Regions from separate parts of the Bacillus cereus group sp. BfR-BA-01430 genome, predicted to be linked through region 2. Evidence: riboswitches for the same ligand, from Rfam matches in the RefSeq annotation. Region 2 holds a riboswitch; each other region holds the start of a gene.

Region 1 (7,857 bases), on a different contig from region 2:
AGGCTCATACGCTAACGTCTCATTCACGCGATCTAATGAAGCATTCCCGCGCTGCATCACATTAATTAATTCACCGATTGCAAACATCGGCCAAATCATCATTCCTAAATAGACGTTAAACGAAACGAGTTCACCTAGTGTGATTGTTGATTGAAACACAAGATATGCCCCGTACACTAAACCAATTAAGTAACTAAGACCAACAAGCATTTTCACAGTTGGCTGGAATAACGCATCAATTCGAGCTACGTTCATATTTTTTTCGTACACATCATCTCCTAAATGTTGAAACCGTTCTTGATCTGCCCTTTCTTGAACATACGCGCGAATCACACGCACACCAGCAATCGATTCGAGTACTTTATCGTTCATATCTCCGAAAGCATCTTGAGCAATTGTAAATCTCTCATGAAGTTTCTTTCCATATACATTCATCGCATATGCCATAATCGGAAGCGGGATAAGCGCCGCAAATGTAAGCTGCCAACTAATGGAAAACCCCATCATAAATACAATCGTGAGCATATATAAACTAGAATCAACGAGCGTTAAAATCCCGAAGCCAGCTGTGATGGAGATTGCTTTTAAATCATTCGTCGCTCGCGCCATTAAATCGCCTGTGCGATTTTTTTGATAAAAGGTTGGCGTCATTTTCAGCAAATGCCCCATAAATTTTGAACGCATCGTTTTCTCGAGTACAAAAGCCCCTCCAAATAATTGATGTTGCCAAATAAAGGTCAAAACATATCCACCGATTGTAACTCCAAATAAAACCCAAATATACGTAATAATTGTTCCATTTGTTAAAGATCCTGTTTTTATTTGATCTATCGTTAAACCAAGCACTTTCGGAGGAATAATCTCAACGATATTGACAATTAAAAGTGCTCCAATTGCAATGCTATACCTCTTCCAATGTTCTTTAAAAAACCATCTTAACTTTTGTAATACTGAAAACAAGGTAATCTCTCCCTTCTCATTCCCGCTTGACTGCCATCACTTTTACATGTAAAAAACCATACATCACATATTTTCACCTTCTCTTTTTTATAAAGTGAAACTTGAATCAATGGGGATCTCCATCCCCCCTCACCAATCGGACTGTTACTAGCGGGATACGAGCCATAAAACATATAGGAATCCCTCATTTAAAGACAAAAAAACGCATACCGCCGCTTGACGATATGCGAAAATGCATAAAAGCGTACGTTACGATATTACGCAACGCACGCTTTCAAAAAACAAAAAAAGCCTTATCTTTCCGTACGGGTTGCGCAATGATATGAATGTTTCTTTTCACCTTTTACTACAGTTAACTTCATCATATTTACCATTACAATCATCACGCACACCTCCTTCTTTTATTTTCCATTTTTAATTTTATAACTTGATGGACTTTTCTGTCAATTGTTTTTTCACTTAATCATACAATAACCTTCCATCACAAAAAGATGCAATCCAAATTTGTTATACAAATAAACTTGAAAGATACTGTATTGATATAACAATGACATGTTCTATATGCGACTTAAATAAAGAAAGAAATGTTGATAAAAAGGGGTTATAAAATATATTTCCAATAAGAAATCGTTTTCACAAACATTTTATTTGAAATATATTCTGAAACCACCTACAATCACCATATACTCACTCTTACAAGTTGCTATTTTAGGAGGACGAATCATGACAACTAGCAATACGTACAAATTTTATTTAAACGGAGAATGGAGAGAAAGCTCTTCTGGTCAAACAATTGACATTCTATCTCCGTACTTACACGAAGTAATCGGTAAAGTACAAGCAATTACTCGCGATGAAGTAGATGAAGCGATTGCATCTGCAAAAGAAGCCCAAAAAGATTGGGCAGAAGCATCTCTGCAAGATCGTGCAAAGTTTTTATATAAATGGGCTGATGAGCTTGTAAATATGCAAGATGAAATTGCTGACATCATTATGAAAGAAGTCGGTAAAGGATATAAAGATGCAAAAAAAGAAGTTGTTCGTACAGCTGACTTCATTCGTTACACGATTGAAGAAGCGCTACATATGCACGGAGAAAGTATGGCGGGCGATAGCTTCCCTGGCGGAACAAAATCGAAACTTGCGATTATCCAGCGCGCACCACTTGGCGTTGTATTAGCAATCGCACCATTTAACTACCCAGTAAACTTATCTGCTGCAAAACTTGCACCAGCATTAATGATGGGTAACGCTGTTATTTTCAAACCAGCAACTCAAGGTGCAATTAGCGGTATTAAAATGGTTGAAGCACTTCATAAAGCTGGCCTTCCAAAAGGTCTTGTAAACGTTGTAACAGGACGCGGTTCTGTAATTGGTGACTACTTAGTAGAACACGAAGGCATCAATATGGTATCGTTCACAGGTGGTACGAACACAGGTAAACATTTAGCGAAAAAAGCTTCAATGATTCCACTTGTATTAGAACTTGGTGGTAAAGACCCTGGTATCGTTCGTGAAGATGCTGACTTACAAGATGCTGCAAACCATATCGTAAGCGGTGCATTCTCTTACTCTGGTCAACGTTGTACAGCTATTAAACGTGTACTTGTACATGAAAACGTAGCGGACGAGCTTGTAAGCTTACTAAAAGAGAAAGTTGCTGCATTATCTGTTGGTTCTCCAGAACAAGATAGCACAATCGTTCCATTAATTGACGATAAATCAGCTGATTTCGTTCAAGGTTTAGTTGACGATGCAGTAGAAAAAGGCGCAACAATTATCATTGGTAACAAACGTGAGCGCAACTTAATCTATCCAACAATTATCGATAACGTAACAGAAGAAATGAAAGTGGCTTGGGAAGAACCATTTGGTCCAATCCTTCCAATCATCCGCGTTTCTTCTGATGAAGAAGCAATTGAAATTGCAAACAAATCTGAGTTTGGCTTACAAGCAAGTGTCTTCACAAAAGACATTAATAAAGCATTTGCAATTGCAAACAAAATCGATACTGGTTCTGTTCAAATTAACGGACGTACAGAACGCGGTCCTGACCACTTCCCATTCATCGGTGTGAAAGGCTCTGGTATGGGCGCACAAGGTATTCGCAAGAGCCTTGAGTCTATGACGCGTGAAAAAGTAACTGTCTTAAACTTAGTTTAATCTTATATGTAGAAGCCGATCTAGTTTTAGATCGGCTTCTTTTTTTATTCAAGGCTATTTTCGTAAACATCGTTGTTTTTTATAAAATGAAATTTTTATATGATTTATTGTATAATATATATAGAATTATTTTGCAGATTAGCCGGAGGTCATTTTATGAATTTGCTTCATATCTCTTTTGTCATATTGATAATGGCAGGATTATTATTGGTTGTTTATGGATTACAGAAAAAATCCCAATTATCAATGTTCTTTGGTGGGATAGCTTTCTTAGCGCCAATATTTTATTTCATTAGTTGGTCTCCCGCTTTACCTTTTGTTGCTCCGATGGCACTAGTCATTTCATTTCTTGGGAAGAAAAAAGGGAAAGCCGCTTAACCAGACTCTTTAAAGGGTCTATTTTTTATGCACACTTTACCATTTCAACTGTTTTATAATTACGCTGAAACAAGCATTTACCTATTTCGAGCCAACGGAATTAATAAAGATTGCTCTCCAAATATTTCACAGCAAACCGCTGAATACGCACTAGCCACTCTAATCACAAACTCTTCTCTATAATCTGATTATTACTATATCCATTGACGTATAAAAATTCATTTGTTACCCTTGTTATGTTAATTAAATACATAAATCCTCATTCGTATCTCGGTGAGGTAGAGGTTGCAATCATTAAGAGTATCATTTCAGGAGATGAAGTGGCATCGATGAATAAATGAGAAAGGAATGATTGCCGAAGTAAGATGTGTCCACTATGCACACTTGCTGGGTCTGCTATTTAATAAATGCAGAACTGTCACAAACAATTGTTTGTGGAGAGCTATCGAGAGGTATGTCGTGGGTTTCCTATAAGATAGAAAGCACGTGCGACGATTGTCCGTGCTTTTTTTGTTTTGTACGAAGCTTACCTTACTTCCTTTTTGGAAGACATACATATCTCCTTGCTTGACATGGTTATACTAACTTTGGAGGTATTTTTTATGCAACAGAAAAAATGGGGCTTTTGGGTACTAACAGCATTTGTTGTCGGCAATATGGTTGGCGCTGGTATTTTCATGGTGCCAAGTACATTAGCACAAACAGCAAGCCCTCTTGGTGTTACGTTAGCTTGGTTAACAACCGGATTCGGTGTTTTAATGTTAGCTCTTGTTTTTGGTAATTTAGCAATTCGTCGTCCTGATTTAACGACAGGACCACAAAGTCACGCATACGCTTTCTTCTCATCACCTAAGAAGAAAAAAATGGCTGGATTCAGCATGGTTTGGGGCTACTGGGTCGCAAACTGGGCGAGTAATGTTGCTATTATTACATCTTTTGCAGGTTATTTATCGCTTTTCTTCCCAATTATGAAAGATACACGACTATTATTTACAATCGGTACTTTCGATGTGGAAGTTGGAAAGCTCATTACATTTTCCATTTGTTCTTTCTTATTATGGGGAACACATATCATTTTAACAAACGGTGTAAGTGGAGCTGGAAAATTAAACTTCTTAGCAACAACAACAAAAGTAACAGGATTCCTTCTATTCATCATAGTAACTTTATTTGCATTCCAAGCTTCAAAGTTTGGACAATGGTACACACCAATTGTTGATAAAGAAGGTGTCTCGCATGGGCTACTTTCACAAGTAAACTTGGCAGCTCTAACAACGCTTTGGGCATTTATCGGCATTGAGTCTGCTGTTCTTTTATCAAACCGAGCGAAATCCCCAAGAACGGTGAAACATGCAACCGTAGCTGGATTATTAATCACAGTTGCAATTTATTTAGGAATTACCATTTTAACAATGGGTGTTCTTCACATGGATCAATTGCAAGTTTCAGAACGTCCGTTAGCTGATGCATTAAATGCCGCTATGGGTCACGGCGGAGGAAAATTAATGGCGCTTCTTGCCCTTACTTCTCTCTTCGGTTCCATTTTAGGCTGGATTTTATTAAGCTCAGAAGTACCTTATCAAGCAGCAAAAGAAGGTTTCTTTCCTTCCTTCTTTGCAAAAACAAATAAAAAAGGAAGTCCAATTTATTCACTAAGACTGACAAATGTTATGTCACAAGTTTTCTTATTCTCAACATTATCAGGCACAATCGCTGAAGCTTATACATTCGTTATTACTGTATCAACACTAGCTTACCTCATTCCCTATCTCGTTTCACCAATCTTCCAGTTAAAACTAGTCGCAACTGGTGAAACATATAAAAATGAAATGCGGGCAAGAATTACAGATGGCATAGTCGCAGTTATCGCACTTTGCTATGCACTATGGGTGATTAAAACAGGCGCTTCTGATTTAAAAACATTCCTTCTCGGAATTGGTTTATTCGTAGTCGGCTTTGTCTTCTATCCATTAATGAATCGCGATACAAAACAAAATAAAAACGAGCAAGTTGCCTAAAGCAATTTGCTCGTTTTTATTTTCACCTTATAATAGAAATAGAGGTGAAAAACATGTCAATCGAATCGCTATGGAGCAGCCGCTTCCAACAACATATTCAAAATATCATTACATACTTTGCACGTATGATTAACGGTTTACTATATAGCTTTATCTTTATTTCATGCGTTGGTGCATACTATTATGCTCAGTTTCTAAAAACATCTCCTTCTAAAGGACTATCTTTCATACTCATAACGGCTGTACTTACCTTTATGATAACGAGATGCCCAATCCGCACATTGATTCAACGACCTGATGCTGTTTATTTGCTTGCACTAGAAGAGAAATTAACATCTTATTTCAAAAAGGCGCTTCTATATAATTACATCATTCAGCTTTTCCCGCTACTATTTACGTTCCTTATTCTCGTGCCACTTGCTATGCAATCATTACAATTAACTGTACCTTTCTTATGTACAATCTTTATTGTTTTAATGATTACGAAAGCATGGAACATGTACATACACTGGGCGTGGCGTGATCATGATGAAAAAAACATATGGCTGATCATTCGCATAGCTTGTAACGCCCTTATCATTTACATGCTGTTTTATACAGCAAATGTAATCGTATTAGGCGGATCGCTCTTACTTCTCGCTTTCCTACTTCTATATACGAAAAAACAACCTACAAAACGAATACCGTGGGAATACATCATTGAGCAAGAAGAAAAATTAGATGTTCGCTTTTATCAATTTGCTAGCATCTTCACCGATGTGCCTCAGTTAAAAAAACAAGTACATAAAAGAAAATGGCTTACCAGTTGGATCGAACCTTTCTTACATAAAAAACAAGCAACTTTCTTTTATTTAAATACGCTATCATTTTTACGCGGCAATGATTATTTCGGTATATATATTCGCTTAGGGCTGATTGGTGCCTTCACCTTATACTTTATACCAAACATATATGCAAAAGGCGCTATCACTTACGTCGTCCTCTATATGATTTCTATGCAGCTTCGTTCCCTTTGGAAATATTTTCCGGGAAATATTATTGTAGCATTGTATCCGATTCCTACTGAAGAAAGAATGAAGCAATTTCTTAGCTTAATTTCCATATTAATAAGTATTCAATTCGTAGTTTTTTCAGCTGTTATACTTGTTGCTACAGGACAATTTTTGCATAGCCTTATCATTATGATTATCGGATTACTTTGGATCAAATTTATTATTGTACCAAAAACGAAAAAACGAATTACTTCATTTTAATTCCAAAAGCAGATTTCAATGACTAAAAGCCACGGAGAAAATACATTTCCTCTGTGGCTTTTGTTATACGAGAATAGACGGAATGCCCGCACTCGATTTCTACTTTCCCTTTTCTCTTGACGTAAATTGGTGCTCCTTCGTCAAACAAAAGACTTTTCTTTGCTCTCATTTTTCCTTCTTCATACACTAGGTTATTTCTGTTTTTTCTTAAGCTTACTTTACCTAATGTATGATCGTTTTACATATAAAAACCGTAATACATGTTTACACCCCAATAAAAAGGGTATCTATTAAATTAACAGAGTAAAGGAGGGATCAATGTTGTGAATAAAAAAACCGAGCAATTAGAAGACCATATTATCGATAATCAACGCAAACATGCTTTAACAACAAACCAAGGGCTAAAAATAGCCGAGGATGAATTCTCTTTAAAGTCGGGCTTAAGAGGTCCAACCTTAATGGAGGATTTCCACTTTCGCGAGAAAATGACTCATTTTGATCATGAACGAATTCCAGAAAGAATTGTTCATGCACGCGGCGTTGGCGCACATGGTTATTTTCAACTTTATGAATCCTTAGAAGCATATACGAAAGCGGATTTCCTTACTGACCCTTCAAAAAAAACACCTGTATTTGTACGATTCTCGACCGTTCAGGGATCTAAAGGTTCCAATGACACAGTAAGAGATGTGCGCGGATTTGCCACAAAATTTTATACAGATGAGGGTAACTATGATTTAGTGGGTAATAATATACCCGTATTCTTTATTCAAGATGCTATTAAATTTCCTGACTTTGTCCATGCCGTTAAACCGGAACCGCATACTGACATTCCGCAAGGAGCTAGCGCTCATGATACATTTTGGGATTTTATTGCGCAGAATCCCGAGTCCACTCATATGGTTATGTGGCAGATGAGTGACCGCGCCATTCCGCGCAGTTTACGAATGATGGAAGGTTTTGGGGTTCATACATTTCGACTTATTAACAAAGAAGGAAGAGCCCATTTCGTAAAATTTCACTGGAAGCCTACCCTCGGGGTTCATTCATTAGTATGGGATGAAGCGCAAAGGATTGCTGGGAAA
Region 2 (7,857 bases):
ATGTTAATCAGCCAAGCATGTCGCTTTCGACGATTATAGCGGGTATCCAATTATTAATCGAAGTTGCGTTACAAGTGGAAAAAGATATTGTAGAATGCGGGGGAACTACACATTAAGGAAATGACAACTGGTATAATGTAGAAAGAAATCTACATAGAGGTGAGAGTTATGCAGCAATACAAAGAAGTTCGCTCCATTCTAGAAAATGCAAAGAAAATAACGGTATTAACTGGCGCAGGTGCAAGTACAGAAAGTGGAATACCTGATTTTCGCTCAGCAAATGGATTATATGCGGATGCAAAAGTAGAAATGTATTTATCGAGAGGATATTATAATCGCAATCCAAAAGAATTTTGGAAACATTATAAAGAGATTTTTCAAATTCGTACATTTCATCAATATAAGCCAAATCGCGGACATACATTTTTAGCAAAGTTAGAAGAAGAAGGAAAAGATGTGACAGTATTAACGCAAAATATTGATGGTTTACACCAATTAGGCGGTAGTAAACATGTCATTGATTTACATGGAACATTGCAAACGGCACACTGTCCGAAATGTAAAAGGAAATACGATTTACAATATATGATTCATCATGAAGTACCGCGCTGTGAAACGTGTCAGTTTATTTTAAATCCCGATGTTGTTTTATATGGTGATACACTACCACAATATCAAAATGCAATTCAACGTTTATATGAAACAGATGTATTATTAGTTATGGGAACGTCCTTAAAAGTACAACCAGTCGCATCGTTTCCGCAAATTGCAAAGAAAGAAGTAGGAGCAACCACTATTTTAGTAAACGAAGAATTAACGGGGCAAGAACATCATTTCGATTATGTATTTCAACTTAAGATTGGTGACTTTGTAAAGAGAATATAAAAATTTACGAAATCCTTTTTCAAAAGAAAAAGTAATAAATGAAGTGAAAACAGCCGTGTTTCAATATGAAGCACGGCTGTTTTTTTATGAGTATTTGCTTCTATTAAGAAGCGGTGTTGGTTTACTTCGTGTAAGAAAGAACCTTTTTATTTTTTGATGGCTAATCCATACACAAGTGTTTCACTAGGAGTCGTAATACTAAAACCAGTCGTTTTATAATCGAGCTTGAATGTATCGCCTACATATTCTTCTGTAAATGAATCCATTTGAATAACGAGATGTTCATCTTCATATACGACTTCATCTGCACAATAGGAATCAATAATGAAATCAATATCGACAAAAATACTGCAAGAGTTTGTCATTGTTCCTCGAATTCGGATGATTTTTTTAGTATCGGAACTGAATCTTTGGATTGCTACTTTTGCTTCGTTAGTGATACGAATGTTCATGAAATCCCAACCTTTATATATGTTCTTATTTGTATTATGACAAAAACATACGAAATGAGAAAGGGGATAGATGTATAATGATGGTACTGTAAAGATTCATGCTACACATAAATCTTCTCCATTAAATATAAATGATTAAAAGGAAGAGAGAAGAGATAAAAAAATACCAGCAAACATAAGTATGCTTGCTGGTATGCATTCATTATAGTTCACATTTATCAAGTGGAATGATTTTTGTTTTCTTTACAAATTTATAACTAAGCCAAATGATAAGGAAGAGTGGAAGTCCAATATAGGAAACGAGTACGCCGTTCCAATCGATAGACTCGCCCATAAATGCGCCATAATTTTGTCCTAAAATAACGATTAAGCAAAGTGCAAAGGCGAAGATTGGGCCAAATGGGAACCATTTTGCTTTATATGGTAAATCATTCAAGTCTTTCCCTTGGGCAATATATGCTTTACGGAAGCGGTAGTGACTAATAGCGATTCCGACCCAGGCAATAAAACCGGACATACCGGAGGCGTTTAATAACCAAACGTATACAACACCATCTCCGAATAAGGAAGCTAAGAATGCTGCGCTACCAACTAATGAGGTAGCGATTAAAGCATTTACTGGTACACCGCGTTTATTTAGTCTTCCTAAAAACTTCGGTGCCTTCCCTTGACGGGCTAAATCCCAAAGCATACGAGTAGAAGCATACATTCCAGAGTTTCCGGCAGATAAAACAGCAGTTAAAATAACAGCGTTCATAACAGAAGCAGCGAAAGCGACACCAGCTTTTTCAAATACAAGTGTAAATGGGCTCACGGTAACATCGCTTGCAGCCAGGCTATCTGTTGTATAAGGAATCAATAATCCGATAACAAGAATAGCGAAAATATAAAATAGTAAAATGCGCCAAAAGATAGAACGAATTGCTTTTGGAATGCTGCGCTCTGGATCAGAAGTTTCACCTGCGGCTACACCTAATAATTCAGTTCCTTGGAATGAGAATCCAGCTGCCATAAAGACACCGATAATAGCCATAATGCCGCCGTTAAATGGTGCATCTGCAACTGTGAAATTTTTAAAACCGACTGGTTCTCCGCCCATAATGCCGAAAATCATCATAAATCCAACGACTAAAAAGAGAATAACAGTTGCTACTTTAATGAGTGCAAACCAATATTCTGCTTCGCCAAATCCTCTGACGGATAAATAGTTTAAAAGAAACATAATAGCTAAACAAATGGCACTCCAAATAAGAGAAGGAGTATCGGGAAACCAAAATTTCATAATTAATGTTACAGCAGCAAGCTCTGCTGCAATTGTGATTGCCCAGTTATACCAATAATTCCAGCCAAGTGCAAATCCAAGTGATGGATCAACGAATTTTGTTGCGTACGTGCTAAAAGACCCAGCGACAGGCATATATGCTGCTAATTCAGCTAAGCTTGTCATTAAAAAATAAACCATAATTCCAATTGCGGCATATGCGACAAGTGCGCCGCCAGGACCAGCTGAGTGAATAACACCGCCGCTGGCAAGAAATAAACCAGTACCAATTGTACCACCGAGAGAGATCATTGTAAGGTGACGCGATTTCAGTCCTCGTCTCAGTTCACCTTGATTTTTTGTGGATTGTTGCGTTTTAGAGGTAGCTTGATCTGCTATATTATTCATGTGTAACACTCCTTTTTTTAAGATAGGAAGGAGCGGGGGAATATAAAAAACCGCCAAAGGACTTTGGCGGAACGTTTCAAAATAACCACCCCATCATACCCTTCCGTTAAGATAGCTCCCCACGTTTACACGGTATTTTGTAAACGTGACAGTTCTGTTCCTATTCGGAGACAGCCCCAACTTATATTCCCAGAGAAGAAATATAAACTTCGGCAACTTTTCCTTTCAAGCGGGGTCATAGACATTCTCTGTGCCTCATCCGCCTTACTCTTAAAAGTCGCAACCTCTACCTCATCGGATTGATGAGGATTTGTTTATTGCTATGATTTTTAATATATGGCAATTGTAATGACTTTCTGAAAATATTGCAAGGGATTTTTGTAGGAAATAATCAAAAAAAGTTGGTTATTGTATCGGAAACATTTTCAAAACTCCGCTCAAACCTATTTTGTATGTAAATAGAATGATAAAAAAGTTATTATACAAATGTTTCGCAAAAAAGAAGAGGAAATCCTTTAAAAATTAAAAGAAAATTCAGAAAAAGATAAAAATGACAAAATATTTAATTTTAAAAGAAAATTCGTTATTTTTTGATATACTTCTTAGGAAGCATATTGATGAAAGGGGAAAGAGAGATGTTTTGTATATTTGCTTTTGTTAAGGTAGATCAATTTGTATAAAAAAGGGGAATGAGAATGAGTTTAGAAACAAAAAGATTAAAGATTATACCATGTACAGAAGAAACGCTCTATATGACGGTTGAACAAGGATACGATAACGGACCACATATTGAAAATTATGTTCAGAAATTAAAAGAAGATGCTTCCTTGCTGTATTGGGGAAGTTGGCTTGTTGTTCGAAAAAGCGATGGTAGGATGATTGGTGACATTGGATTTAAAGGTGCACCAAATAGACAGAAAGAAGTGGAAATTGGATATGGGTTTCTTGAGGAATATTGGAACAAGGGATATGCAACGGAAGCAGTAGGAGCACTGGTTCGCTGGGCATTTCAGACTTCAAAAGTTGAAACAATACGAGCTGAAACACTTCATAATAATATCGGGTCCATTCGTGTGCTAGAAAAATTAAATATGAAACAAATAGGCAAAACGGAAAAAATGATAAAGTGGCAATTAAGATAGCGTAGAATAAATAAAAAAGCATGATCCTTTAAGCGGTATCATGCTTTTTGTATTAAGGTAATATTTGTTTTTGGTCAGTTGGATAGTTAACGCTTTGTTTTGTTAACTGGGAGTGATTGCGAATAGATAAAAATAGAGCGATGATAACAATCAGTCCTACAGCAACATAAGAAAGTATAATAATCGTTGGATCTAATTGGAATGCTGTAAGAAGTGTTCGAATGTTTGTGAAGATAATAAGACCACCAACAAATACGCCAAGTAAATGAGACGGTACAATTCGAACTAACCATGCTGCAATCGGAGCGGCAATAATCCCACCTAGCATTAAAGCAAATACCCAAAGCCAGCTTACTTGTTCCCATCCTAAAGAAATGAAAAATCCAATTGTCGCTGCTAAAGCGACAGGAAATTCACTCGTATCTACAGAACCAATCACTTTTCTTGCTTCATTCCCACGCGCGAGAAGCACGGGTGTAGTGATAGGGCCCCAGCCTCCGCCGCCAGTTGAGTCAACGAATCCCGCAAATAAACCGAGAGGAATCAGTTGTTTGCTAGACATACGTTTGTTAGATGAAACGATTTGTTTTTGAATAATAAATCGTAATAAAATGTAGACACCTAAAGTGAATAAAAATAAAGAAATGTATGGTTTAATTACATCACCAGGTAAATTGCTTAAAAAACAAGCACCGACAAAAGCGCCAATTGCTCCTGGTAATGTAAGCCTTGAAACAGTATATTTATCGACATTTCCAAAGCGTAAATGGGAAAATCCAGATGCGGCTGTTGTGACCACTTCAGCTAAATGAACGGAAGCAGAAGCAACGGCTGGTGCGATTCCAAACATTAATAATAAAGAGGTAGATGTGACCCCATACGCCATTCCAAGTGCTCCGTCAATCAATTGAGCAAAAAAACCAATAATAGCAAAGACAATTAATTTCTGCATATATAATCCCCCTAATAATAAATGAAAAAGGCGCTTTTCTCGTGTGAGAAAAGCGCCTTTGGTTTTTCCAATCAGCATAATATAAATTTTTTTATTATTATAATGCATATTAAACTCATAAATCAACTAGGTTTTGAAAAGTTTTTTGAATTGATTGAAATAACGGAATGGTTATATAATAAAAAGATGTAGATTAGAGGAGGGAAAAGCGTGTTAGCATTTGATCATCTCGTTCATGCTGTTCGATGTACACCAAAAGAAGCGGAAAAACAAATGAAGGAACTCGGATTCCATACGATGCAAGGCGGAGAACATACAGATTGGGGAACGTGGAATAGTTTATGTTATTTCGATTTATCTTATATTGAGTTTTTAGCAATGCAAGATGAAGAGAAAGCGAAAGTAGCAAATAATCCACTTGTTCAGGAAACGGTTGCGAAATTACAAGAGGCGGAAGGGCTGCTGCAAATTTCCATTCGGACAGATTGTATGGAAGAACTTGCGAATCGTTTGGAGAAAAAAGGGATAAACGTAATGGGGCCAATGGAAGGAAAAAGAATGAGAAACGATGGCCGTCTATTAGAATGGAAAATGTTATTTGTGGAACAAGAAGAAAATGGTCCAAAACTCCCTTTCTTTATACAGTGGGGAGATCATGATGAAAGTAGAAGAGCTGACTTACAGAAGGCGGGAATCATCGCTCCCCATCATAATGAAGTAAAAGAAATGAAAACCATTTTTTACGCAGTGAAAAATGCTCGTGAAACAGTGAAACGATGGAAAGAGCTCCTGGAAGTGCAAGCAAGCTCTTCGGATATTCATCAAGAATGGAATGCGATTTGCCAAAGTGTATCATTTGGAAATGTCAGAATTCAATTTTGTGAGCCTATTGGTGAAGGATTCGTTCAAAAGCAGTTAGAAAAAAATGGGGAATATCCTTTTGCAGTGGAATTACAAGGAACGCATCATCATAAGAGTAAAAAACAAGTGTTAGGTAGTGTATACATCTATTAATCGGGGGAGTCGATGTGCAAGAAGTTTTAACTGAATTAGAAAAACGATTAAATTGGCCTCATATCGTAAAGTGTACCGTTATTTCAAAAGGATTTTCGCTAGATCAAAAGTATAAAATTGAACTAGAAAACCGTGAGCGTTATTTTATAAAGGTATGTGATCGTGTAGCTCGTAAACGTAAACAGGAAGAATACGGATATATGAGTCGTTTGGAATTATTAGAGGTGCCAATGCCAAAACTACTTCATTTTGTAAATCTTGATTCATGCAATCGATGTGTACAAGTGTTTGAATGGATGGAAGGAGAAGATGGAAAAGATATACTTGCCAAATTGACTGAGAAAGAGCAATACATAGCTGGAAAAAGAGCGGGAGAAGTATTAAAGGCAATTCATACTGTGAAGGAAAAGAATGTAGAAGAATCTTGGGAAACGTTACGGTGGAATAAATATAAGAAATACTTGCAAGCATTAGAAGAATATGAGACTGATTTTATTGATATAAAACGAGTGTTAACTTTTGTAGAAACTCATAAACATTTATTACAAGACCGTCCGGTTGTATTTTTACATGACGATTTTCACCCAGCGAATCTTATGTTTTATCATAATGAGTTTCGTGCTGTGATTGACTTTGCAAGATTTGATTTTGGAGATCCAATTCATGATTTTTATAAATTACCTTTGTTTACAGTCGATACGAGTGTACCATTTGCAGTTGGACAAATTCACGGATATTGCGAGGGTGAACCACCGCTTCATTTTTGGAAGTTATATGCCTTGTACGCAGCAATGATTTTCCCCGCAGATATTGTGTGGACACATCGAATCACACCTAACTTAGTAGAGAAAATGAAAATAAGGTTAAGAAGAATTGTAGAAGAGCATAATGGTTTTACATCTTATATTCCAAATTGGTATAAACCTTTAATAAAGCTATAATAAATATAGAATAACGGGAGGCGTACGTATGGATAAAATAGCTGTTATTTCAGATATTCACGGGAATATGCCAGCGTTAGAGGCGGTACTTGCAGATATTCGCTTAAGAGGAATAGAACGCATTTTTTGTTTAGGTGATTTAGTAGGGAAAGGCCCGCAATCTAGTGATGCAATTGAAAAGATTCGTACAGAATGTGAGTATGTTGTAATGGGGAACTGGGATGATTTCATCACAAAGCCGACTGAATTTGAAACGTTAAAGTGGCATCAAAATCAGCTTTCAGAAGAACAGATGGATTATTTAAGAGGACTGCCGTTTTCAATTGAATTTATAATGAGTGGAAAATTGATTCGGATGTTTCATGCTTCGCCTAGAAGTGTATATGAAAGAATTCAGCCGCATGCTTCAAGAGAAGAGCGGATGAGCATGTTTGAAAATAGTAATGTTACAAAAAACATCGAAGGTGACAGAAAGCCAGATGTTGTTTGCTATGGAGATGTCCACCAAGCATTTGTCCAAAACTTTAAAGGAAAAACATTATGTAATGCTGGGAGTGTAGGAAATCCTCTTGAGATTACACAAGCTTCTTATTTAATCTTTGAAGGTATATATGATCAAAAAGAGCCAGCGAGTTTTTCGATTCAACTTGTCCGCGTCCCATATAACATTGAACTTGCGATACAGATAGCAAAAGAATTTGATATGCCAGAAATTGATGCTTATATACAAGAATTGACGACAGCTCAGTATCGCGGATTAAAAAAATAGATTCATATATGTAAAAGAGAGGTATATTCTGAA
Region 3 (7,857 bases), on a different contig from region 2:
TAGTTTTCCATACTTCTTTCCATTCACGTAAAGCTGATTTAGTTTCTGGAGTGTAATTTATAATTTCTTCTTTAAACAATTTGTTATATAAATCATCAAATCGTTCTTTAACATTTTCATCATGTCCTTCAAGTTTTAATCTTGAGAAAAAGCCCATAACATGAGATAGATAAGAAATGTATCCCTGAGTAATATTTCCGTTAAATAAAGTAGCAATATATAGAAACATTTCCGTAAATAATTTTGTACGTTCCTTCTCATTCATATCACTAATCTCTTTTAATAATTTATTATTAACAGGCTGGATCAAAAATCTAAATCTATTAAATAATTGTCTGTGATATTCAGAGTTATAAACACCACTTTTTCCCTCTCCTATTTCCACTACTCCATCATCTTGCATCTCAATATTTTCAGCTGTTCTTAACTCAAGATCAATTAATCTCTTTTGTTCTTTTTCATATTTTCTCTTTATCGTTTCGATAACAACTGGATCTACACTATTTTCATTTTTATAATGTTCAACATATTGTTTTACTTGATCAGCAAGTCTTTCCTCTGATTCCTTTTCTCTTAATGTAATTAAAATGCTCGGCCCTTTTAACCAATCTGTATCTAAAAAATAATTGCCTGATACTTCTTTCTCTAATACATTTTCGACTAAACCTAACATTAATGGGGTTTTACTATTTTGATAATCATATACTCTTACTGGCACAATTAAACACTCCTATTTTTATATTTTGAATTTAAATACTAATATTTTTTATTTCCCACTCGTTACCTTTCTTAGTTCTCCCTGTTTGTTTCCTCTAAATTCCCTAAGTTGTTCTTCAAATTTTTTTGTGTTTTCCTTTGTGACTACAGTATATCTCTAATGCTTCTTATTTTTTTATTTTTATCTCTATTCAATTGATTTCCATCAAAATCGTTTTTTCATAATATAAAAAAGACGATTTTGATATCAAAATCGTCTTTACCCATTTAAAATAGTCTTCATTATAAGATATGAAACAAGAAAAAAGCAACACTTTTAAGACTTCTGTTCCACCTTATGTTCTTCCCCTTTCCAATCCTAATTCTCCATTTACTTTTTTGCACTTTTCTTCTGAAAAAGTGTCCTTCATAAAACACGAGAATAGCTAAGCTACATAGTAAAATCATTGGCACACTTGCCTTATATAAATCTATGAAACTCTTCGCCATTTTCTTTTCTGCGTAATGCCTCACATCATTTGAAAATGGAAGGATTTCTTTTCTATTTCTTCTCTTCCTACTTCTCTATATTCTACTGGAACTTTATTTAATACTTCACTGACTTCACTTAAAATTAGTTTTTCTTTTTGCTCTTTTCTCAAATTTAGAACTTCTACATTTCTTTTTCAGACGATTTGTTTTTAATCCGATGCTGAAACGACAGAGTCGCGAGAAATACAGTTACTCCCCACAAGAACATTCCTCCGTAAGTGACTACATACACCCAAATGGCTAATCCTTCGGTGTATCCTTTTGGAAGCACTCCTAAAAATTGAAGAGCTGTTAAGAAGCTAACTAGAACTGTTAATCCCCCAACTGACCATCCTGATATGATTAATAACCATTTCGGTAGCTTCTCTCCCCAGGAAGTCACGAGCGCTAAAGCAAATAAAGATGCAAGTATTGCTAAGACAGCTGTGAAGTCTATTCCGATAGTATATAAAAAGGAAGATTCTTCCTTTAATGTATTACCAAACTCTGCTACACTTTGTATAGCTTGTTTTGTTGTAAGACCTACCGTTACTCCCCATGCCCAAAGCGATTTTAAAATTGCATACGGCAATAGCGCAAGAGCTGCAACATAGCCCCATCCTTTAGTCAAATAAGGTTTATCAGCTATTTCTGACCTCATACGTTTCTCATGTTTTAAGTTCAAAAGATATTCTCCCTTCTTATTTTCTTTTATTCCTATTCACCTCAAACATCGGTGTGCAAAATAATCAAAATATACATTTATTTTTTCCTTACTCTACAAGTAAGATCACATTCCCTCGGCCTACTCTTCCTCTTTAAATATATAGTATATTATGATAAAAATAGAAAATAATAACAAATAAAGTTATAAAAAGAATAGGGGCTTTGTAAAATGAAACGAAAAATAATTTTCTTACTTACTCTTCTTTGTATAGTATTTCCTATACAAGTAAGTGCCTTTACATTTCAAGAACTTCCTGTTGCCTCAAAGTCTAAACAATGGTATATCGAAATTGATAAATCTTACAACTCAAACAAACAAGCGATACAACCGAAGCAAGGTGTCTATGATACATATAGTTTATTCGTTAAAAATATCGGTAAAGATGTATCAAATGTATCTATAGAAATATTTGGTAATGATCCATCAGCTAAAACTACATTTAAACCTACCGCATCACATACAAATGTCTCAAAAAGTCATACAAGTTTTGATTATATGGTCTTCCCACTATATTTTACTAGCCATACATTTAAAGTTGTCATGACTTGGGAAGAAAAAGAATTTACTTACAACGGGCATCCAGAAAGTAAAAGTAAAAAGATGCAACAAACATTTATATTTACTGAAGAATAACAATCTTTTCAAACGAAAAAGGTGTTTTCTGTGGAGAAAACACCTTTTTCGTTTATTACATTTTTAAATTACTTTTCAATGTCCAATATTTTTCTTGCTTATCTTTCATTGAAAACTCTACCCATCCATTTGGATCTTCACGATGAACTGTTACTTTTAATCCATTCGCTAATGTTCCCATTTCATTTTGTGTAATATTTGGGATACTCTTAATTTTCAAATCGTATGGATATGGCACTTGATAATACTTTCCAGATGCCTGAACAGTAATTTCTTTGTTTCCTAAATCTTTATATGGAATTTCATTTCCTAACGCTTCAACATCTAATGTATGTGGGTTTTTCGGTAATCTGTTGGCATTTTTATAATCATTTCGATCAAACGGCTTAATACGCTCCATTAAACCAGCAATTTTTCCAGCCCATTCTGGATCGGATGCATATTTCACATTCATACCAACTAATGTTGGACCATTATTATAGATTGCACCTTCCTCTAAATAACGCTCTCTCACATAGTTAGCATTATACGAAATACTATCACGATATGTTGGTAAATATTTTGCATGATAGAATGGATCGCGATCATATGCACGTAGTCCAAATAAATTATGTTTACGATACGCAATTTCAGATCTTCCATATCCAGATTCTAAAATTGCATGTGCCGCTAAGTAAAGAGCATTTACACCATGTTCATTTTGCGCTGCAATAAAGTCTTGCCCATGGCCAATTAACGGGCTATCAGAACGCGATTTCTTAAGAAAATTATCAATTTCTTCTGCTGTTACATTAGAAGCTAATGTTAAATCTAAATTTAAATACGATTGTTCCGCATTGAATAAAAATTGTGCGTATTCCTCACGTGTTACAGTTTTTGATGGATAAAATGCACCCGTTCCATCTCCCTCTGCCAGTCCGTTAGACTGCAACGCACTAATTGCATCTTTCGCCCAAGAATTTGGATCCACATCATGAAATGTATGATTTGCCTTTACTTTTAAATGATAAGCTCTTTGTAAAATCATTGCCATTTCAGCGCGAGTTAATGAATCCTTTGGTCTAAAGTTTTTGTTCTCATCCCCTGTAAAGATTCCCATCTCCGTTAAAGCTAAAATTTCATTTGGAAACATTGTTGTACTTGCACTTACATCATGATATGGATTTTTATATTCTGTTTTCGCTTCTGGTTTCAATGTACGATAAATAAGTGCAGCCACTTGTTCACGCGTTACACTGTCTCCCACTCCAAATTTACCGTTGTCATAACCTGCAATTATGTTTCGATTTGCTAAATCATTGATTGCCTCATATGCCCAATGGCTCTTTGGTACATCTGGAAATCCTTTTTCTGCCGCAAATGAGGTTGTTGGAACCATTATAACTTGTAGTGCAGCTGTCATTGCTAGAACATTAGAAATTACTTTTTTCATCTTACTTTTAACACGTTATGTACTTACTCGTCCCGTGTTAACTAGCCTCCTTTTTTCATAAAATACTAGCATTTCATCTATCAAACTAATTCACACTTTCCTCTTCTTACAAGAGGGAGATAAAAAATACCCTGTGCTACGAGATAAATTAGCTAACGATAAAAGTATACGTTATTAAAAACAACTAATCTAGCCCTATATTTTTAAAATTAACATAAAACGATATATCTCTCTATTTTAATGAGAAATTATATTTTAAAAGAAGAATAGTTTATCTGAATGCTAAACTTTAAAATCAAATCGTTATTTGACTAATTGGTACTTGAGCACGTCATACATTTTCCATTTGTAATCCCCTCTTTTTTCACTGCTTGCAAACCTAAAAAATTTTAATTTTCCGAATTTAAATAAACAACTTGATTCCTCGAAAAATTTAAATTATTATAAAACAAATGTTACCAACAACTTCATAACTGAAACACTCTCGCCTAAAACGTGAGATAGAGGTTGCAGCACTTATGATTATTCTAAAGGAGACACAGAGATGTCAATGAGTTTAGAAGAAAGGAAGTGTTGCCGAAATCGATAAATTTCTCTGCATTTATCGATTGGGGCTGTTTTCGAATAGAAACAGAACTGTCATATATACAGACGTGTATATATGAAGAGCTATCTACAAAAAAGAAATATCATGTTTATAATGATATTCCTTTTTTGGCGATTTTTTTATTAGCTCCGTTTTCTGTTTCCCTTTTCCTGTAACAGCACCATCCTCATCTATTTGAGATGGTGTTTTTTCTTTTCTGTCCGGTAACTACAGGAATATTGGGGATTTTCACATTACTCTCCTACATTACATTTCCTGATTTATTGTCAAAAATAAGCTGAAAGAAGGAATGAACTATGGAAACAATTGTGCAAAAATTCGGCGGTACTTCGGTCGGAACTATTCAGCGCATTCAACATGTCGCTCATTTAATTATCGAGGAATACGAGAAAGGACATAACGTCGTCACTGTCGTCTCAGCAATGGGCAAAAGTACTGACGAACTCGTTGCACTTGCTACTTCTATTACAGAAAATCCAAGTAAGCGCGAATTAGACATGCTGCTGACAACTGGTGAACAAGTAACAATTTCTCTCTTAACAATGGCATTGCAAACAAAAGGATATCAAGCTATTTCACTAACAGGTTGGCAAGCTGGTATTACAACTGAACCTGTGCACGGAAAGGCCCGCATTACTGATATCCGCACAGAGCGAATTCAATCTTATTTACAAGAAGGGACAATTGTTATCGTAGCTGGTTTCCAAGGATTAAGTGAAGAAAAAGAAATTACAACCTTAGGTCGAGGTGGTTCTGATACAACTGCTGTTGCATTAGCAGCTGCTCTTAAAGCAAAAAAATGTGATATTTATACGGACGTAACTGGTGTTTACACAACTGATCCACGCGTTGTAAATAGTGCATATAAATTAGATGAAATCTCTTATGATGAAATGTTAGAACTTGCCAACTTAGGGGCTAGTGTCCTACATCCGCGTGCTGTTGAATTTGCGAAAAACCATAATGTCGTATTAGAAGTTCGTTCCAGTATGGAACAAGAAAACGGAACAATTGTAAGGGGAGAATGTAACATGGAACAACAATCAATCGTAAAAGGTATTGCATTTGAAGATAATATTACACGCGTTACAATGAAAGGATTAGAACATGGCTCATTATCAACGATTTTCTCTACATTAGCAGAGGCCCATATTAATGTTGATATTATTATTCAAAGTATTACAAATGAAGGAACTGTGCATCTATCCTTCTCTATTCACTCAAGTGACTTAAGAGAAACATTAGAAGTATTAGAACAAAATCAAGAAACACTTCACTATGAATCTGTAGAATATGAAAATCATCTTGCGAAAGTATCCATTGTAGGCTCTGGCATGGTGTCTAATCCAGGCGTCGCTGCCCATATGTTCTCTACATTAAAAAAAGAAAACATTCATATTAAAATGGTTAGCACCTCTGAAATGAAAATATCTGTTGTTATTGATCGTCTACATTTAGTAGATGGTGTAGAAGCAATTCACCAAGCATTTATGGCAAAAGTGGAACCATTGGTACAAATGAATAAATAGACTTGCTACATAACAGCAAAGAATGTTTCTTTGTTGTTATTTTTTCTCTAGCTCATTATGATTTTGTTACACTATGACACGTGAAATATTTTCCATATCATTTGAAAAGGCAAGAAAACTATGGAAAGGTAGAAAAGATTCATATTACACTTCCAAATCCATAACCTTTCTATAAAGTAGCAATTCTATAGAAAGAAAACAACATGAACATAATAAAAAACAATTTCCTCTTCTATATAGTGGAAATTGTTTTTTATTATTTGCAAATTAACTTCCAAAAAAGATACCTACAAGAGCGTAAATAATAACTGTGGAAAATAAAATCGTCATATGGAAAAGCGAGAAAATAAACAATGATTTTGCCCATTTCTCTGAATCCATTTTTTTATACCCATAAATACTTAAAGCCAACCATAAAATGCTTAACAGAAGCGATACTAGCATAAGGCCAATACTTAATGATCCTAAAAGAATACTTATGATAATTAAAATAACTAAATACACATTTGTTTGTATATATGTTCTTTTAATCCCCTTCACTACTGGAAGCATCGGAACGTTCGCAGCCTCATACTCTTTATGTTTACGAATCGCTATTGCATAGAAATGAGGCATTTGCCAAATAATCATAATAATAAAAAGACCAATAATAGCTGGATGTGTTACATCCGGATATATAGCAGCCCAACCGATAAGCGGCGGCATTGCCCCTGAAACACTTCCGATTTCTGTGTTGTAAATGGTTCTTCTTTTGCTCCACATTGTATATGGTACAACATATAAAAATAAACCTAAAAACCCTAGTATTGCTGCTAAATATGTCGTTAACGCAAGAAATACTAAACCAGAAATCGTCATCAATATTCCAAGCCACAGTACTGTCTTCGAACTTATATCCCCCGTCACAGTCGGCCTATTTTTTGTTCTCTCCATAATAGAGTCAATATCACGATCGTATAAATTATTAAATGCCCCCGCTGCTCCTATTATTAAAATAGAACCTATAAAAGCAAATAAAATCTCTGGTATTTTTTCAAACGGACTTATTTTATATTTATATAAAGCGAGTGTCAATCCAGCAAACATTGGAACTAAATTCGATTTAATAATTCCAGTTTTAATAGTTTGAGCCAAAATTTCCGATCGTTGTCTTTTGGCGTTTGTTACTTCTTTTTTCCTTCCCATAATATCTTTTCTCCCTTCTATTAGATTATCTTACTACAATAGAAAAAATTATTCCTACTTTTTAATCCACTATTTTAGGGCAGTGAAATTTCCATCTAAAAAAAGAAGATGAGAAATCACTGCCCGTTCATATGTGATAAAGAGTATGAAGCTTCTCGGTCACTTTATTTTTTCTTCTATGTATCGTTCGCAAATTATATACCAATTTGAGTTAATATACTACCCGGTATATTAATACCTTATGATATAATTGTCAAGAGAGGGGGGATATGATGAGCCGCCAAAGATTAACTCAAGAACAACGAAAACAGGAAACACGAAAGTTACTTTTAGAATCCGCTTTTGAAACATTTGCCAAATTAGGCTTCCACGGAGCCTCTGTTGATAAAATTGCGGAACATGCTGGATTTAGTAAAGGAGCCGTTTATGCTCATTTTCATACGAAAGAAGAACTATTTCTAGCAATTGTAGATAGACAAATGCACATATATGTACAAGATATTTGTAACATGATAGA

The links. Region 2 has a riboswitch for lysine ahead of MR058_RS06760 (amino acid permease). Riboswitches for the same ligand answer to the same signal wherever they lie in the genome.
Positions count from the first base shown of each region.
Region 1: linked by a shared signal. The riboswitch ahead of MR058_RS00485 (amino acid permease) and the one ahead of MR058_RS06760 (amino acid permease) in region 2 are both predicted to bind lysine.
Region 3: linked by a shared signal. The riboswitch ahead of MR058_RS21405 (aspartate kinase) and the one ahead of MR058_RS06760 (amino acid permease) in region 2 are both predicted to bind lysine.

Region 1 covers NZ_JAKUEW010000001.1:69,536-77,392, reverse strand. The annotation lists gene MR058_RS00500 (ABC transporter ATP-binding protein) at 1-960, opposite strand, end outside; gene gapN (NADP-dependent glyceraldehyde-3-phosphate dehydrogenase) at 1,684-3,123, shown strand; gene MR058_RS00490 (hypothetical protein) at 3,316-3,501, shown strand; lysine riboswitch at 3,773-3,954, shown strand; gene MR058_RS00485 (amino acid permease) at 4,104-5,519, shown strand; gene MR058_RS00480 (ABC transporter permease) at 5,573-6,772, shown strand; gene MR058_RS00475 (catalase) at 7,096-7,857, shown strand, end outside.
Region 2 covers NZ_JAKUEW010000002.1:444,200-452,056, reverse strand. The annotation lists gene pcp (pyroglutamyl-peptidase I) at 1-116, shown strand, start outside; gene MR058_RS06770 (NAD-dependent protein deacylase) at 169-885, shown strand; gene MR058_RS06765 (iron-sulfur cluster biosynthesis family protein) at 1,032-1,337, opposite strand; gene MR058_RS06760 (amino acid permease) at 1,540-3,006, opposite strand; lysine riboswitch at 3,111-3,303, opposite strand; gene MR058_RS06755 (GNAT family N-acetyltransferase) at 3,702-4,148, shown strand; partial or broken gene MR058_RS06750 (sulfite exporter TauE/SafE family protein) at 4,201-5,208, opposite strand; gene MR058_RS06745 (VOC family protein) at 5,311-6,114, shown strand; gene MR058_RS06740 (aminoglycoside phosphotransferase family protein) at 6,129-7,055, shown strand; gene MR058_RS06735 (metallophosphoesterase family protein) at 7,084-7,824, shown strand.
Region 3 covers NZ_JAKUEW010000022.1:24,660-32,516, reverse strand. The annotation lists gene MR058_RS21425 (hypothetical protein) at 1-718, opposite strand, end outside; gene MR058_RS23365 (hypothetical protein) at 1,227-1,358, opposite strand; gene MR058_RS21420 (hypothetical protein) at 1,370-1,912, opposite strand; gene MR058_RS21415 (hypothetical protein) at 2,123-2,587, shown strand; gene MR058_RS21410 (S-layer homology domain-containing protein) at 2,643-4,019, opposite strand; lysine riboswitch at 4,513-4,699, shown strand; gene MR058_RS21405 (aspartate kinase) at 4,923-6,155, shown strand; gene cyoE (heme o synthase) at 6,423-7,340, opposite strand; gene MR058_RS21395 (TetR/AcrR family transcriptional regulator) at 7,613-7,857, shown strand, end outside.